3 regions of the Bacillus cihuensis genome follow, and region 1 is predicted to be linked to each of the others. Evidence: riboswitches for the same ligand, from Rfam matches in the RefSeq annotation. Region 1 holds a riboswitch; each other region holds the start of a gene.
What was found. Region 1 has a riboswitch for lysine ahead of V179_RS0114795 (aspartate kinase). Riboswitches for the same ligand answer to the same signal wherever they lie in the genome.

Region 1 (5,577 bases):
CAAACATCTTCAAGGTTGCGGATTACGGTATCGTCGGCGACTTATTTGAAGTCGTTCCATTACTTATTGAAGAATGTAAGAAACTTAAAATTAACTCCTAAAAATGTCAGACCTCACACCTTATACATTGTTTATAAATTCCTTTATACGTAAAATAAATGTAATAGTGTCAAAGGGTCAGACCTCACATCCTATACACAGTTGATAAGAAACCTTTACGCGCTATTAACGAAATAATGTTGTAGTGGGGTCTGAACCCTGCCCCTTACGCTAATCTGATCTATTAAAAGCATATGTCTTGATTTTTGCAATCTGATGATGCTATTTTAAGTATTATTACGAATCTGATTGCGTATAGATACGTAAGCTAGGGGTATCTTAGCAATGAAGCAAAATAATAGTATGCATACTATAATCAATGGTATACTGTTTTTTAGAAATATAGTATTTATTAGGAGGTATATATAATGGCAATTGTACATTCAACTGATCAAACATTTACAAATGATACAAACGAGGGCTTAGTGCTTGCAGATTTCTGGGCTCCATGGTGCGGACCTTGTAAAATGATCGCTCCTGTTCTAGAAGAACTTGATGGCGATATGGGTGACAAAGTGAAAATCGTAAAAGTGGATGTAGACGAAAACCAAGAAACTGCTGGAAAATTCGGCGTAATGAGCATCCCGACTTTGATCGTGTTAAAAGATGGAGAAGTTGTTGACAAAGTGGTTGGATTCCAACCGAAAGAAGCATTATCAGAACTTCTTGCGAAACACGTGTAATTCTTTTATCATTAAGAAACTTCAAGTCTATGGCTTGGAGTTTTTTCTTTTATATATTTTTATCCCGCTTTATCGAAGTGGAACGGAGAAATTAGCGACACTAGAACGGGACTACCAATCAGTGGGAAGAAGAAAAGCCCCACTGATTGAAGTTTCACTTTATACAGATTGATTGGTTGGGAGGTTTGACATGAATCAGAGAATGAAGGACAAGCTTGCCCTGCTTCCTGATCAGCCCGGCTGTTACTTGATGAAAGATCGCCAGGGAACCATTATATATGTCGGCAAAGCAAAAGTGCTGAAAAATCGGGTTCGATCGTATTTTACCGGCACCCATGACGGCAAAACGCTAAGACTCGTCAATGAAATTGAAGACTTCGAATATATTGTCACATCATCAGATATCGAAGCGCTTATATTGGAATTAAACTTAATCAAAAAACATGACCCAAAATATAATATCATGTTGAAGGACGATAAAACGTATCCGTTCATCAAACTGACGAATGAACGTCATCCGCGCTTAATTATCACAAGAAAAGTGAAAAAAGATCAAGGTAAATATTTCGGTCCTTATCCGAATGTCATTGCGGCTAATGAAACGAAAAAGCTCCTTGACCGAATATATCCGCTTAGAAAATGTAATACATTGCCTGATCGTGTGTGCTTATACTATCACCTTGGCCAATGTCTCGCACCGTGTGTGAAAGAGGTGCCACAGGAAGAATACAAAACGATGATGAATGAAATTACACGATTTTTAAATGGCGGTTATAAAGAAATTAAAAATGAGTTGTCTGTTCAAATGCATGAGGCAGCTGAAGCACTAGATTTTGAACGAGCTAAAGAATATCGAGATAAAATTGCCCATATAGAAGTGACGATGGAAAAGCAAAAAATGATGTCCAATGACTATACCGACCGTGATGTGTTTGGCTATGCATATGATAAAGGCTGGATGTGTGTCCAAGTATTCTTTGTTCGTCAAGGTAAATTGATTGAACGTGATGTCTCGTTATTTCCGATTTATGATGAACCCGATCAAGAATTGTTAACCTATTTAGGGCAATTTTATTCAAAGGCAAATCATTTCAAGCCAAAAGAAATTTTTCTGCCTGAAACAGTCGACTTACAATTAGCTGAGCAATTATTACAAGTTAAAATTATTAATCCAAAAATTGGTCAAAAGAGAGAGCTGCTTAAACTTGCTAATAAAAATGCGAGCATTGCGCTTTTGGAAAAATTCGCTTTGATTGATCGGGATGAGGAGCGCACGATTAAAGCAGTAGAGACGCTAGGTCAAAAACTAGGTGTTTATACACCACACAGAATCGAAGCGTTCGATAATTCAAATATTCAAGGTACGGATCCTGTTTCTGCGCTTGTCGTTTTTATTGATGGCAAGCCTGAAAAAAAGGAATACCGTAAATACAAGATTAAAACGGTTAAAGGCCCCGATGATTACGAGTCGATGCGTGAGGTAGTTCGCCGCCGCTATTCAAGAGTATTAAAAGAAGGACTGCCGCTACCAGATTTAATCATAATTGATGGTGGTAAAGGACATGTTGAAGCGGTGAGAGATATTCTGGAAAATGAACTCGGTCTAGATATTCCGCTCTCAGGTTTAGTAAAAGATGAGAAGCACCGAACATCTGAACTGATGATTGGCAATCCACTTGAGATTGTTCCGCTTGACCATAGAAGTCAGGAATTTTATCTGTTGCAACGGATTCAAGATGAAGTGCATCGGTTTGCCATCAGTTTTCACCGTCAACTGCGTGGGAAAAATGCTTTTCAATCTATGCTTGATGAGATTGATGGCATCGGCGAGAAACGAAAAAAACAACTTTTGAAGCATTTTGGCTCGGTAAAGAAAATGCGAGAAGCAACGGTAGAAGAAGTACAAGCAGCAGGTATTCCACGACCTGTTGCTGAGGAGCTTGTGAAGAAATTGCAAGAATAATCTTGCTGTTCGAAATTGGGTGTGCTATACTACAGATAATTTTATATGACCTTTAACTATTTAAAGTGTTGATAGAGGTGCGAGTTTCATTAGTAAAGACTTGGAGAAGGATGAGCTTCTGTGAAAAGTCTTGAAAGGGGAAGTCGCCGAAGCAATCAAGTCTCATAGCTTGATTAGCTGGTCTGACATTGAATAAATGGCAGATTGTCAGAGCGATTTTGTTCTGGAGGGCTATCTCACTGTGATATTCGTATGTCTAGGATACGTTACCACAGCAATGAGATAATTCTCATTGCTTTTTTTGTTGGGAAAAAACAGCTGGAAAGGGTGTAACAAAGTGGGATTAATCGTACAGAAATTTGGCGGTACATCAGTAGGAAATATTGAAAAAATCAAACATATAGCAACGCGTGTCATTGAAGAAGCAGCTTTGGGGAATGAGGTTGTTGTCGTTGTGTCGGCAATGGGTAAAACGACTGATGAGCTCGTAACGATGGCGAATGAAATCAGCAGTACTCCGAGCAAACGGGAAATGGATATGCTGTTATCAACAGGAGAACAAGTAACGATTTCATTTCTTACGATGGCTTTACTTGAACAGGGGTATGATGCCATTTCTTATACGGGCTGGCAAGCTGGGATTAAAGCTGAATCGATTCATGGGAATGCACGAATATTGGATATTGATACGAACCGGGTTCAAGAACAGCTATCGGCCGGGAAAATCGTAGTCGTAGCGGGCTTCCAAGGAATTGATGCGATCGGTGAAATTATGACATTAGGTCGCGGTGGTTCCGATACGACCGCTGTTGCACTAGCTGCAGCTTTAAAAGCAGATCGCTGTGATATCTATACAGATGTAACTGGTGTGTTCACAACAGATCCTCGTTATGTAAAATCAGCTAGGAAATTACAATCGATCTCTTATGATGAAATGCTTGAATTAGCGAACCTTGGGGCGGGCGTCCTTCACCCACGAGCCGTAGAATTTGCGAAAAATTATGGAATACCACTAGTCGTACGATCAAGCATAGAACAAGAACAAGGAACAATCATTGAGGAGGAAGTCACGATGGAAGAGAATTTAATTGTTAGAGGGATCGCATTTGAAGACAGTATTACAAGGGTAAGCATTTTTGGACTGACTGGAAGGTTAACTTCATTATCTACCATTTTCACAACACTTGCAAAGCAGCACTTAAATGTAGACATCATTATCCAAAGCATAACAGATACAGGTACGACGAATTTAACATTCTCCATTAAAACAAAAGACGTAAGTGAAGTGTTAAATGTTTTAGAAAGCAATAAAAAAGAATTACAGTTTGAAAGAATCGAAACGGAAAGTGATTTAGCGAAAGTGAGTATCGTCGGTTCTGGAATGGTTTCTAATCCAGGAGTTGCGGCGGAAATGTTTGCGATTCTTGCCGATGCAGGCATCCAAGTGAAAATGGTTAGTACTTCTGAAATCAAAGTTTCTACAGTCATCCCAGACAAAGAGATGGTGCGGGCTGTTGAGACATTGCATGTCAAATTTCAGCTTGATGAAAGAGTAGTAGTTAGAGCGTAAAAAATGAGTAGAGGATCGTTAAACCTATGCAAAGCATGGCCTAACGATCCTCTTTTCTTCTTATCTACTCAATCGGGTCTTTTAAATCTAATTTTACCAATATCGTCACTCTTCCAGCACGCCGTTTCGATTCTTCAGCGCCTTCTGCTGTGAACTTTTTTTGGAGGCTGATTTGTTCAGCGAGAAATCCAGTCTCTAGTTGAAAGTGACACTCCGTGTTCAATTTAAACCGTCTTTCAACCATTATACCGGTTAATGCCATTTCAAGTTCATCTTTAGATTGTTTGACAAATGTCAAGTCCCCCCAGCCGGCACTAGAGAAAAAGTCAATGATTTCATCTATGTTGTGAAGCGGAAATTTCCTTGCCAACTGTTTTCCAGCCCAATATAGAACATGGGGAGAATCTTTGCCTAAAATATCATTTAATAATATTTCTCTAATTAATTCATAGCCAAAAATCGGGATATTCATTTCAGTATTGTCAGATATTTCTTGTAGAGCCTGAGCATCTTTTTCCATCGTATTCCCCACTTTCTATACAACTATTATATACGTTTTAAGAATTGAAGCATTAATTTTTTATAGCAAAATCCTAAATTAAATTGTTGGATAAATGACGTTTTCTGGGATTTTTCTTAAGGGAATAAGGTAACATACTATTTTTAGTTACTAATTTAATTCGCTTTAGACTAGTAAAATAATTCTATTTTAAAAAAAGAAATCTTGTATCCGTTTTCTTGACGCAATTATCAGACAGGGGTAAAATGGACATGTCAGAGGATTGTTAAATAGTTTCATACATTTAGTAAATGCAGGGGTAAGGGAGAATTGAATTTATCTTTGCGAGAGTTTTCACAAATTAAGGGGGGGCACTTTGTGGCGCAAAATCGAGAGTTTGGGAATCGTAGGCTTCATTCACTTCTTGGGGTAGTTCCGATTGGACTGTTTTTAATCTTTCATTTAACAGTCAACTATATGGCAACAAAAGGAGCGGACACCTTCAATGCAGCGGTTCACTTAATTGAATTCACGCCGATCAAGATTGTCGTAGAATTTGTTGTCATTTATTTACCGTTGATTTTCCATGCTGTTTATGGGATTTACATCGCCTTTACAGCTAAAAACAATTTAGGGAGATTTAGTTTTTTCCGTAACTGGATGTTCTTTTTACAGAGGGCATCAGGAATTATAACGTTAATCTTTCTTATTTGGCATGTGTATACAACAAGAATTCAAGCGGCACTTGGCGCTGAAGTAAACT
Region 2 (5,577 bases), on a different contig from region 1:
CACCTACTCAAGAACCATCTGGAGAATAAGGGAACAGGCAGGAAGATGATTCTTCTTGCCTGTTTTTTTGTCTATGCAGATGATTTTACTGCAAAATAAACGAAAATTTGGTTTCGACGCGTAAATTTAAAAAGAAGGTCGATGTAGGTAACAAGACCAGTGTTTTACATGGAAGTATTTGTTTCAGGTTATTTATTTCGTTTATTACATATTTCATCTTCTCTTACAAACACTAAATTTGTAATAACTAAAAAGGAGTGATGGATATGAAGAACGCAATCATTGCGGGCGGAATAATAGCAACACTATTTGTTGGAGGGTGTACAGCCAACAATGCCAATCAGGGGACTAAAAAACAAGGTGTGGATAACCCAACAAATGTAAGTTATAACCCAAACATGAATCCTAACCGGAATTATGACGGGAACTATGACGGGAACTATAATGTAAACTACAATGAGAACAATGGAAACTACAACCGGAACTATAATGTAAGAAACAACACTAATAATAATAACATCCGTGAAGGAAACGACCTTGCTATGGAAGTCAATAAATTGCGAGAAGTGAATAGTTCTTCAGTGATGGTAATGGGAAACAGTGCCTATGTTGCTGCTGAGCTATCGGATAAAGGAAGCAATGAGTTAGCGCGGAATGTAGAGGAGAAAATAGCAGATAAAGTGAGAGCAGCTGATCCATCAATTGAAAATGTGTACGTGTCCTCGAATCCTGACTTTATTGATCGGATGCAAGGCTATTCGAATGATGTAAGAAATGGCCATCCTATTTCTGGTTTTGCCAATGAATTCACTGAAACAGTGAAACGAGTTTTTCCGTCTGCACATTAACTGTAGGGGGATAGCTTTGATCTCCGGATTACGTGAGGAAAGCATATTAGATTCCTTACCATAATTTATTGGCTATGTTAAAGCTCATTGTTGATTTTGACATTATGTTGATTGGAGCAGAAGGTGTGGACTCCAACGGGAAAAGTGAATCAAAGGGAGACCTCACAGTCGCGCAGCGCTGAGAAGGCTCCCGGACCCGCCCGCGGAAAGCGAACGCCTCTCGTTGCAATCAACAGGCAAGTTTATCAGAGCCAATTTATTAGAACAGGCTATCCTAAAAAAAGGTCAGACTCTCATGTGGAGTCTGACCTTGCTTTTTTATTTATTCCCTTTCAAAATCACAGTCTTTTAAAGGAATTAATTTTGTTTTGTATTTAACTTTATAGACAAGCCAAACGATTAAGAAAAGAGGTAAACCGATATAAGAAACAAATACTCCATTCCAATCGATCCCGCCTCCTGTAAAGGCTTGATAGTTTTGCCCTAATATAATGAAAATACATAGAAATAGTGCTAATAATGGTCCTAATGGGAACCATTTTGCCCGATAAGGAAGATTTTTAACGTCATTTCCTTGAGCAATATAAGCTTTACGGAATCGGTAATGACTAATGGCAATACCGAGCCATGTAACGAAACCAGCCATACCGGAAGCATTTAATAACCACATATAAACTGCACCATCTCCGAAGAAAGTGGTTAAGAAGGCAAGCGATCCAACTAAAGTAGTTGCAATTAAGGCATTGACTGGCACGCCTCTTTTATCCAATTTACCTAAGAATTTCGGTGCTTTACCATCGCGTGCTAAATCCCAAAGCATACGAGTAGAGGCATACATGCCTGAGTTACCTGCGGATAATACAGATGTTAAGATAATGGCATTCATGACAGATGCAGCAAAGGCAAATCCTGCCCGTTCAAATACAAGTGTAAATGGACTTACGGAAACCGCATCACTTAATAATCGTTCATCTGTATAAGGAAGAATCATCCCGATGACAAAAATAGATAAAATGTAAAACAGAAGGATCCGCCAAAATACAGTGCTAATGGCTTTTGGAATATTTTTTTCTGGCTCTTCACTTTCTCCTGCAGCTACTCCGAGTAATTCTGTACCTTGAAAAGAAAAACCAGCTGCCATGAAGATACCGAGAATAGCGAAGAATCCGCCATTAAACGGTGCGTCCTCGATTGTGAAGTTAGTAAAGCCAACAGATTCTCCACCCATAATACCGAAAATCATTAAAAATCCAGTAATAATAAAGATAATGACCGTTACAACTTTAATAAGGGCAAACCAAAACTCTGCTTCACCAAAGCCTTTAACAGACAGGTAGTTGAAGCCAAACATAATCACAAGTGCAAGTGCGCTCCACATAATTGAAGGGCTTTCTGGGAACCAAAATTTCATAATCAATACAACGGCAGCAAGCTCTGCTGCAATCGTAATTGCCCAGTTATACCAATAGTTCCAGCCGATGGCAAAACCAAATGCTGGGTCAACAAAATTCGTTGCATACACTTTGAATGACCCAGCTACTGGCATGTAAGCCGCCATTTCGGCAAGACTGGTCATTAAGAAATAAACCATGATCCCTACAGCTGCATAGGCGAGCAGTGCTCCTCCTGGTCCTGCTGTATGAATAGCGCCGCCACTTGCTAAAAATATCCCTGTACCGATCGATCCTCCAAGAGAAATCATCATCAGGTGGCGTGCTTTAAGACTCCTTTTTAATTGAGTTGGGTTAGCTGGTGAATTCGCCAATATTTTATACACTCCTTTTGTATGAAGGACACGGGGATAGTGTTCCGCAACCTTCTAATATAGCCAAACTGCTTAGCGCATATACTAATTTTAGTATAGAAAGTACCTCGAAATCCGGCTCCGCACCGCCACCATTTAGGATTAGATGAATGTAGCGTGGAATATGATTAATCCTAAATGGTAAATGATGGCATTTTGTTATCATGTCATACAGGTTTTGTTTGGAAGGTTAAATAGTTTTAAAGAGCAAATAAAAAAACAGCAGTCGAAAAAGATCGACGGCTGTTTAAGTCCGTTAAATCCTTCCGAAGATAGCTCTCCACGTTGATAAACGTGACAGTGATGTTCCTATTCGGAAACATCGCCAGCCTGGATAGTCAATGATCTATCTAAACTTCGGCAACTTATCCTTTCAAACGGAGTCATGAATTTCATTGAATCTCGTCCGCTTTACTATTATAAGCTGCAGCCTCTACCCCATCGGTGAATGGGAATATTTAATTAAATATGATAGTAGTATAATGTATTTCTAGAGTATAAGCAATGTTTAATTTTGAAAAGTAAGTTATCATTTAACAAAATAGGATAGGTGCCCATTTTTGATTATATGGTGATGATATCCAACAAACGATATAGTTGTGATTTTGTAGGTATACAGTATAATGGATAGATGTAAGAAAGGGATTATTTTCGCAAAATGCAACTGAACATAGTTCCCTTAATCCTTCTTAGGGGAGAGTAATATGGAATCAAAAAATAAACTTTCATCCAGAATTGATTATACATTAGCATTTATACTATTTCTGCTATTTATTACGAGCTGTATTGCGATATACAGTGCACAGACATCTGGACAATATGTAAATAACTTTTTGATACAACAAGTATTTTGGTACGCGGTTGGTGTAGGTATTGTTGCAGCTATTATTACCATTGATTCAGATCAATTAAAGAAAATAACTTGGTATTTATATGGATTTGGACTTTTTTTACTTTTTTTGCTAGTGATAGCCCCAGATACGTTAGCTCCTAACATAAATGGGGCCAAGAGTTGGTTCGTCATTAAACATGTAGGTTCGATTCAGCCTTCCGAATTCATGAAGACGTTTTTGATCATAGCGCTTGCCAATGTAGCGTCCGCTCATCATGAAAGAAATCCAATTAAGACGCTTTCAACGGATTTCTGGCTGTTGTTGAAATTAGGTCTAGTAACGATGGCACCAATTATGCTAGTTATGTTGCAGCCTGACTTAGGAACTTCTCTTGTATTAATTGCAATTTTAGTTGGAGTGATTTTTGTTTCAGGTGTTTCGTGGAAGATATTAACACCTATTTTTGCAGGCGGTACAGTAGTCGCTGGAACAATATTATATTTTGTTCTCTGGCATCCTGATATTTTAGAAAAATATTTAGGGGTCAAGCAATATCAATTTGGACGGATTTATTCCTGGTTAGACCCTTATAATTACGCCAGTTCAACAGGATATCAATTAACGAAATCACTGCTTGCTATTGGATCAGGGCAAACGACAGGAAAAGCATTAGAAGGTGGCATCGGTGCCAGAGAAGTGTACTTGCCAGAAAGCCATTCTGATTTCATCTTTAGTGTGATTGGGGAAGAATTCGGATTCTTTGGGTCAAGTATTGTTGTTAGTTTGTTCTTCTTGCTGATTTATCATATTACGAAATCAGGGATGGACACGAAGAATAACTTCTATACGTATATTTGTGTAGGGGTAATTAGTATGATTACGTTCCACGTATTTCAAAACATTGGCATGACTATTGGTGTTTTGCCGATTACTGGTATTCCGCTTCCCTTCATTAGTTATGGTGGGAGTTCACTGATGGGAAATATGATGGCGATGGGTCTAATTTTTAGTATTAGATATCATTATAAGAAATATATGTTTTCTACGGATAAATAAGTAAAGCACAAATGCTAACTTGTAGGTTCTTAAAAAAATCACTTGCAAAGGAGTGTTGATATGAACAATCAATTTACTGAGCAATTTGATGGTTTAATTGAGAAATATACGGAACTTCTTACTGGTGAAAATGATCCTGAACTTCAGGAAAAAGTACGATACTGGGCACTTTATTCGTATATTGCTAAATCGATGCCTGCTCTTGCTAAACATTGGAATGCCACCTATCCAGAAGCAAAACAAGATATGATTAAGCTGATTCAAGAAATAAAAAAACTTAACGATGATTATCGAGAACAAAAGGAGAAGGCTTAGCCTTCTCCTTTTATATTAAGGGGCAGCACCAGCACCTACAAGGTTTAGGCGGAGGATAACTGCCTAATCTAGTTGAAGATGCTAACCCGTCTGTCATAAGCTGTAATACTCTGTGGCAATCTACGCCACGCCATATTCCATCCTAAGCTTGTCGGATTATCACAGGATGGAATGGCGCCCATTGCTCACAAAATGTGAGCAATCTTAGGAGACGTTCCTACATCAGTCGCCTCGCTTTAACGAAACGCAAGCATATGATTTGACGACACAATCAGTGGGCGATGAACAAACCCTCTACTGATTGAGATTCACTTTATTGTATTCCAGGGCCATAAGGAAATTGCGTTTTATAGCCGCTAAATTGTTGAAAGGCTTGGCCGATTTTTTGCGTGTCTTCTTGTTCCAGGGCATACCAGCCTTTTTCAAACATTAAGTAATAAAGTTCCCTTTGAGCTGTTTCCACTTCGGTATAGATGGATTGAATATCCTGGTACATAGTTTGATTGCTCAATTCATTTAATGCTACTCCATAAGAACTTTTTAAATATTTTTCTGTACTCAGCATATCATTTACGAAGTCACGTTCATTCATTTGTGGTGTTTTTGGAATAGGTGATTCAGGGTTTTGCACTTTACTTTGATTGGGCAAATTGTATATCTCCTTTCATCATGATTATTGGAACTGTTGATTTTGCTGAGCAGGATTAAGATGTGCAAGTAC
Region 3 (5,577 bases), on a different contig from region 1:
TAAAAACCTTTGTGTACGCTCATGTTTAGGATTTGTAAAAATATCATCAGGATGTCCTTCTTCTATAATATTTCCGTCGGCAAGCATGACGACACGATCAGCAACTTCTCTTGCAAACCCCATTTCATGTGTCACAATGACCATCGTCATTCCTTCACGAGCTAACTCCTTCATCACTTGAAGAACTTCTCCAACAAGTTCAGGATCCAAAGCTGAGGTTGGTTCATCAAAAAGCATCACTTTAGGTTCCATTGCTAATGCTCTCGCTATTGCCACACGCTGCTTTTGTCCTCCAGATAATTGATCAGGATAAAAATGAGCTTTATCTTGTAATCCTACTTTTTTCAGGAGAATCCTCGCTTTTTCCCTCGCCTCTTCTTTGTTTTCTCCTCTTACAAAGATAGGGGCTTCGATAATATTTTCTAAAACAGTTTTATGAGGGAATAAATTGAAATGTTGAAACACCATACCCACTTTTTCTCTTACTTTATTCAAGTTCGTTTTCTGTGGGATAACTTTTTCTGAATCAATGCTAATCTCACCGTTCTCAGCTACTTCCAAAAAGTTTAAACAGCGAAGCAATGTACTTTTACCCGATCCGCTAGCACCGATTAGTACGACAACTTCTTGTTCTTTTATTTTCAAGTCAATACTCTTTAATACGTTAAGAGGACCAAAAGATTTTGAAAGATTAGTAATCTCTATCACGCAATACGAACCTCCTTCGGTTTACTTACATCCATTTTTTTCTCTAAACGATTTGTAAACCATGTAAAAATAAGGACGATTACTAAATAATAGAGGCCTACTACAAAATAAGTTTCAAACGGCATATAGTTTTCGCCTTGTACACTAAGAGCTGTATTGTACAAGTCAATAACAGATATGTAAGCAACAAGGGATGAATCCTTTAAGCTAATTATGAACTGATTGGCAAGTGGCGGAATGGACCTTTTGAAAGCCTGCGGAAAAATAATTCTTCTCATCGACAGTGAATAGGACATTCCTAACGATCTGGCTGCCTCCATTTGACCGCGATCAATGGACTGCACTGCCCCTCTAAAGATTTCCGAAATATAGGCACCTGTATGTATGCCTAATGCTAATGCTCCAGCCGTAAAACTATCCAAAGTTACAATACTAGCTATTCCGTAATAAAGAAACATGATCTGAACAATCAACGGTGTTCCCCGAATGATTCCAACATAAATATCAGAAATTCTATTTAAGAATTTAATGGACGAAATTTTAAACCCTGCAAAGACGATGCCAATAATTGTTCCAAAGAATAGCGAAACACCGGTGATTGATATTGTAATCCATGTAGCCTTTAAAAAAGCAATTCCATGTTCATTCAGGATGCCAATAATATTATGCAAAAAATCCATGATTTCTCAATCAGCCTCCTTAGAAAAAAAGTGTATTGCCAGACTTTACTTTTCCAAAATATTTCTATTAAACCATTTCATACTAATTTCTTCATACGTTCCATCGTCGACCATTGATTGAATCGCTTCGTTAATTTTTTCTTTAAGCTCAGTGTTTCCTTCATTAACTGCAACACTTACTCGATCCTCATTTAGCAATTCGCCAACTGGTTTAATTTTTAACCCTTTTTCCTTTTGAGCATTTAAGCCAACAATTTTATCTGTTATCACAGCGTCAAGACGACCTAACTCCAAATCTTGAAGAGCATTTGTATCAACTGGATATCCCTTTACCTTATCAGATAGTTCATCCGCCAGATCCTTCCATGTACTTGCTTGAATAACACCAATTGTTTTCCCTTTTAGATCATCCTTCGATTGAATCGTGCTACCTTCAGCTACAAAAATTTGAGCCCCAGATAAATAGTACGGCTCTGTAAAGTCAACCTGCTTATCACGCTCTGGTGTAGCTGTCATACTCCCAATGATGGCATCGTATTTTTTCGCTTTTAAACCTTGAATAATCGTTTCCCATGGATTGGTTACAGGATTCGCTTCCAGTCCCATTCTTTTGGCAATTTCCGTTCCAATTTCTACATCAAACCCAGTTAATTTTCCATCTTTTTTAAAATTTAATGGTGGATATATCCCCGTCATGGAAAAGGTTAAGTTCCCCTCTTTAACTAGCCCCATCTCCGTATTTTCAGCCTTCCCCGTCTTTTCTGTTCCACTTTCCTGTTTGCTTCCGCATGCTGACAAAAGAATTAGCATGGATGCCGCTATGAGAATCATCATTTTTTTCATTTAATAGTACCCCCTTTTTTAAAATAGACACTGCTAAATCAATCAAAGTCCATCAACAAAATGAAAACGCTGTCTTCAGGATATGACAGCGCTTGCACACCCTCATTCATAAGCATTAGTAAAGATAGTTCTCCACAATTTTTTCATATTGTGACAGTGCTGTCCCTATTCGAGTGCAGCCCCAGCAATTCTGAACACAGTGATTTCAGAAGCTTCGGCAATTTATCCTTTTTCCTATTTTCATAGATTTCACAGAATCTCCAATAGGATACTAATATAAATAGCGACCTCTACCTCATCTAAAACTCTAAAAGATGAGGGATAAATATTTGTTTTATTCAGATAATTTATATTATATATAACGACGTCGTATAAAACAACAAAAAGTTGGAAAAATCGAAGTATTTCGATAATACTTGACGTTTATTTATCCAGTGTTATACATTTTTACAATAACACTCTAGTAAAAAGGAGACAAACCTATGTTGACATGCAGAGAGGAAGTATTAGCTTTTACAAAACAACTTGTTCAGATTGAAAGTATTGTAAATACAAATGGCGAAAAAGCGATTGCCCAATCATTATTTAAATGGGTCTCTTCTTTTCCATATTTTTCTCTTAATCCTTCTCAAATTCATTTGGAACAAACCATTGATGATGAACATGAAAGGTATAATGTACTAGCCTTTGTAAAAGGGACAAAAGGAAGTAGTAACAGAACTGTTATTCTAATGGGACATATGGATACCGTTGGCATTGATGATTTTAATCAACTCAAGCAACAAGCGTGTAACCCAGATGAACTAATGAACACTCTAAAAAATGAGAACCTTCCTGCTGCAGCTAAAAATCATTTAGACTCAGGTGATTGGTTATTCGGACGTGGTGTCCTTGATATGAAAAGCGGAGTAGCAAGTAATCTATACCTCTTAAAATACTATTCAGAGCATCCTGAACAATTAGATGGAAACATGATCTTCCTTGCAGAATGTGACGAGGAGGATAGCTCGCACGGCATACTTTCAGCGTTAAAAACTTTAAATAGCTGGAAAGAAGAACATGGATTTCATTATACGGCAGCGATAAATGCAGATTTTGTTTCAGCTCGATATGAGGGCGACGAAAACCGTTATATTTATAAAGGGACAGTCGGAAAGCTTTTGCCATCCTTCTTTATTACCGGTGCAGAAACCCATGTAGGCTCCTGCTTCGAGGGACTGGATCCTAACTTTATTGCTGCTGAGCTGACAAAGCAAATTAATTATAATCCTGAACTTTGTAACGAAGCTTACGGTGAAACAACCGTTCCGCCGGTTTCATTAAAACAAATGGACTTAAAACCGTCTTATACTGTTCAAACTGCATTATCTGCCTATGTCTATTATAATTTTTTTATCCATTCATGGTCACCTAAAGAGGTCCTTTCAAAGCTGAAGGAACAAGCAATGATTGCCTTTAGCAATTCCCTTTCTTTATTTGAAGAAAGATTTAAGCAATACTGTGCGATAAGCAAAGAGCCCTATATGCCGATTCATTGGCAACCAAGAGTTTTTACTTACGAGGAAATCGAGCAATTATTGATTCAGGAGAATGGCGAAAAATTTGTGACACATATGAATGCGTTCAAAAAAAATCTATTATCAAACACTGAACTAGATAATCGTATGTTTGCCGCTAGAGTGGTTGAAGAAGCTTGGAAATGGATGAAAGATAAAGATCCTGCAATCATCTTATTTTACTCCTCTCTATATTCTCCTAGGGTTGAATTGACAGGGAAAACTGATGATGAACAATTATTAATTGATGCATTAGACCAAGCTGTGGAGATGGTACAACCTAAATATCCATACCCAATTGTAACGAGAAACTTCTTCCCATACATTTCTGATATGAGTTTTGTTGCTCTAAGTGATGATGAAGAAGGAATTAATGCCGTTTCTAAAAATAACCCTTGTTGGGGTACAAAACACTACGTGAATTATCAAGACATACGCAAATTAAATGTACCTGTAATTAATATAGGACCATATGGGGTAGATGCGCATAAAAAACTGGAGAGAATGGAAATGACATATTCTCTTGAAATCGTTCCCAACTTAACAAATTATGTTATTCAAAATCTACTAAAGTAACTTACGTAGAAGAGGGTACCAAAAGTAAAGGGTCAGATCCCGCAACATCTAAAAGATAAGTGTATGAAACACTACGTACTATTTTAGAGAGTGCGAGAATAGACCCTCTTGACGTACCCCCTTCTTATATTTTTAACCTCATATGTCATCAACGATTTTTTTATGATTTGAAATTATTTAGGTGTATCACAATAAAATTACCCAATTTTTCTCCTGTCTTCTTCAACAGAACGTCCTTCCATTTTAACATCACCTTTTTTATATACGAGAAAATATAAGAAACTTACAAAGATTGCTCCGCCAACAGCATTTCCTAAAAATACTGGAATCATATTCAATAATAGTTCAACCCATGATAGATTTCCTGAAAAGATAGCAGCTGAGATAATAAACATGTTAGCAACCACGTGTTGAAATCCTATTAAAACAAAAGTCGTGATTGGGATCCAAATCGCTAAAATTTTTCCAAAGAAATCCTTCGCTCCATAACATAACCATACTGCCATAGCTACAAGCCAGTTACACCCTATTCCTGAAACAAAAGCGACCCAAAATGGATCTTTCACTTTCGCTTGCGCAGTTGAGACGGTCTTTTCTAAAAAGGCTCCCTCTGTTAGACCGACAAAATGCCCAAAAAAATAGGCAACAAACAATGCGCCCAACAGATTAAATAATGCAATTAGGAACCAATTACGTATTAACTGAAATAATGTAACTTTTTTTGCAAAGTAAGCGATACTCAATGTCATCATGTTTCCAGTAATCAATTCTCCTCCCCCTAATAAGATCAATACTAATCCGACTGGGAAAACAGCTGCTCCTATAAAAGTGACTAAACTTCCCCATTCATGAGGCATGGTTCCAGTTACTCGAATATAGGCAAGAAATCCAAATGCAATAAAAGCTCCGCCTAAAAAACCTAAAACTGCAAGAGATACATTAGATAGATTTACCTTTTCAAGACCTTTTTGAATAGATATGTCCGCAATTTCTTTTGGACTATAGTAGTTCATTATTTTCTCCTCACTTTTAACTTCTAATTTAGATTTCTACTTTTCTAGCCGTTCACAACGCATTTGGAAACTCTGTGATTCTACAAGTATGACACGTTCCATTAGAACGTCAAATGAAAAAATATATAACAGGATTTTAGATTATTATTTATCCAATCTGCTGGTTGATAAAAATAAGTTGTTGAGAAAAATTATCTCAAC

Region 2: linked by a shared signal. The riboswitch ahead of V179_RS0123695 (amino acid permease) and the one ahead of V179_RS0114795 (aspartate kinase) in region 1 are both predicted to bind lysine.
Region 3: linked by a shared signal. The riboswitch ahead of V179_RS0102380 (ABC transporter substrate-binding protein) and the one ahead of V179_RS0114795 (aspartate kinase) in region 1 are both predicted to bind lysine.

Annotation. Positions count from the first base shown of each region.
Region 1 covers NZ_KI632495.1:1,875,979-1,881,555, reverse strand. Annotated here, with positions in the region: gene V179_RS0114810 (electron transfer flavoprotein subunit alpha/FixB family protein) at 1-101, shown strand, start outside; gene trxA (thioredoxin) at 468-782, shown strand; gene uvrC (excinuclease ABC subunit UvrC) at 973-2,745, shown strand; lysine riboswitch at 2,810-2,987, shown strand; gene V179_RS0114795 (aspartate kinase) at 3,083-4,315, shown strand; gene V179_RS0114790 (YslB family protein) at 4,380-4,835, opposite strand; gene V179_RS0114785 (succinate dehydrogenase cytochrome b558 subunit) at 5,193-5,577, shown strand, end outside.
Region 2 covers NZ_KI632498.1:387,355-392,931, forward strand. Annotated here, with positions in the region: gene V179_RS0123680 (LTA synthase family protein) at 1-29, shown strand, start outside; gene V179_RS0123685 (YhcN/YlaJ family sporulation lipoprotein) at 267-848, shown strand; gene V179_RS0123695 (amino acid permease) at 1,171-2,613, opposite strand; lysine riboswitch at 2,918-3,096, opposite strand; gene V179_RS0123700 (FtsW/RodA/SpoVE family cell cycle protein) at 3,357-4,541, shown strand; gene V179_RS0123705 (YusU family protein) at 4,602-4,856, shown strand; gene V179_RS0123710 (spore coat protein) at 5,170-5,448, opposite strand; gene V179_RS0123715 (hypothetical protein) at 5,530-5,577, opposite strand, start outside.
Region 3 covers NZ_AYSD01000010.1:535,173-540,749, reverse strand. Annotated here, with positions in the region: gene V179_RS0102390 (amino acid ABC transporter ATP-binding protein) at 1-708, opposite strand, end outside; gene V179_RS0102385 (amino acid ABC transporter permease) at 705-1,388, opposite strand; gene V179_RS0102380 (ABC transporter substrate-binding protein) at 1,434-2,231, opposite strand; lysine riboswitch at 2,349-2,532, opposite strand; gene V179_RS0102375 (M20/M25/M40 family metallo-hydrolase) at 2,714-4,363, shown strand; gene V179_RS0102370 (formate/nitrite transporter family protein) at 4,561-5,376, opposite strand.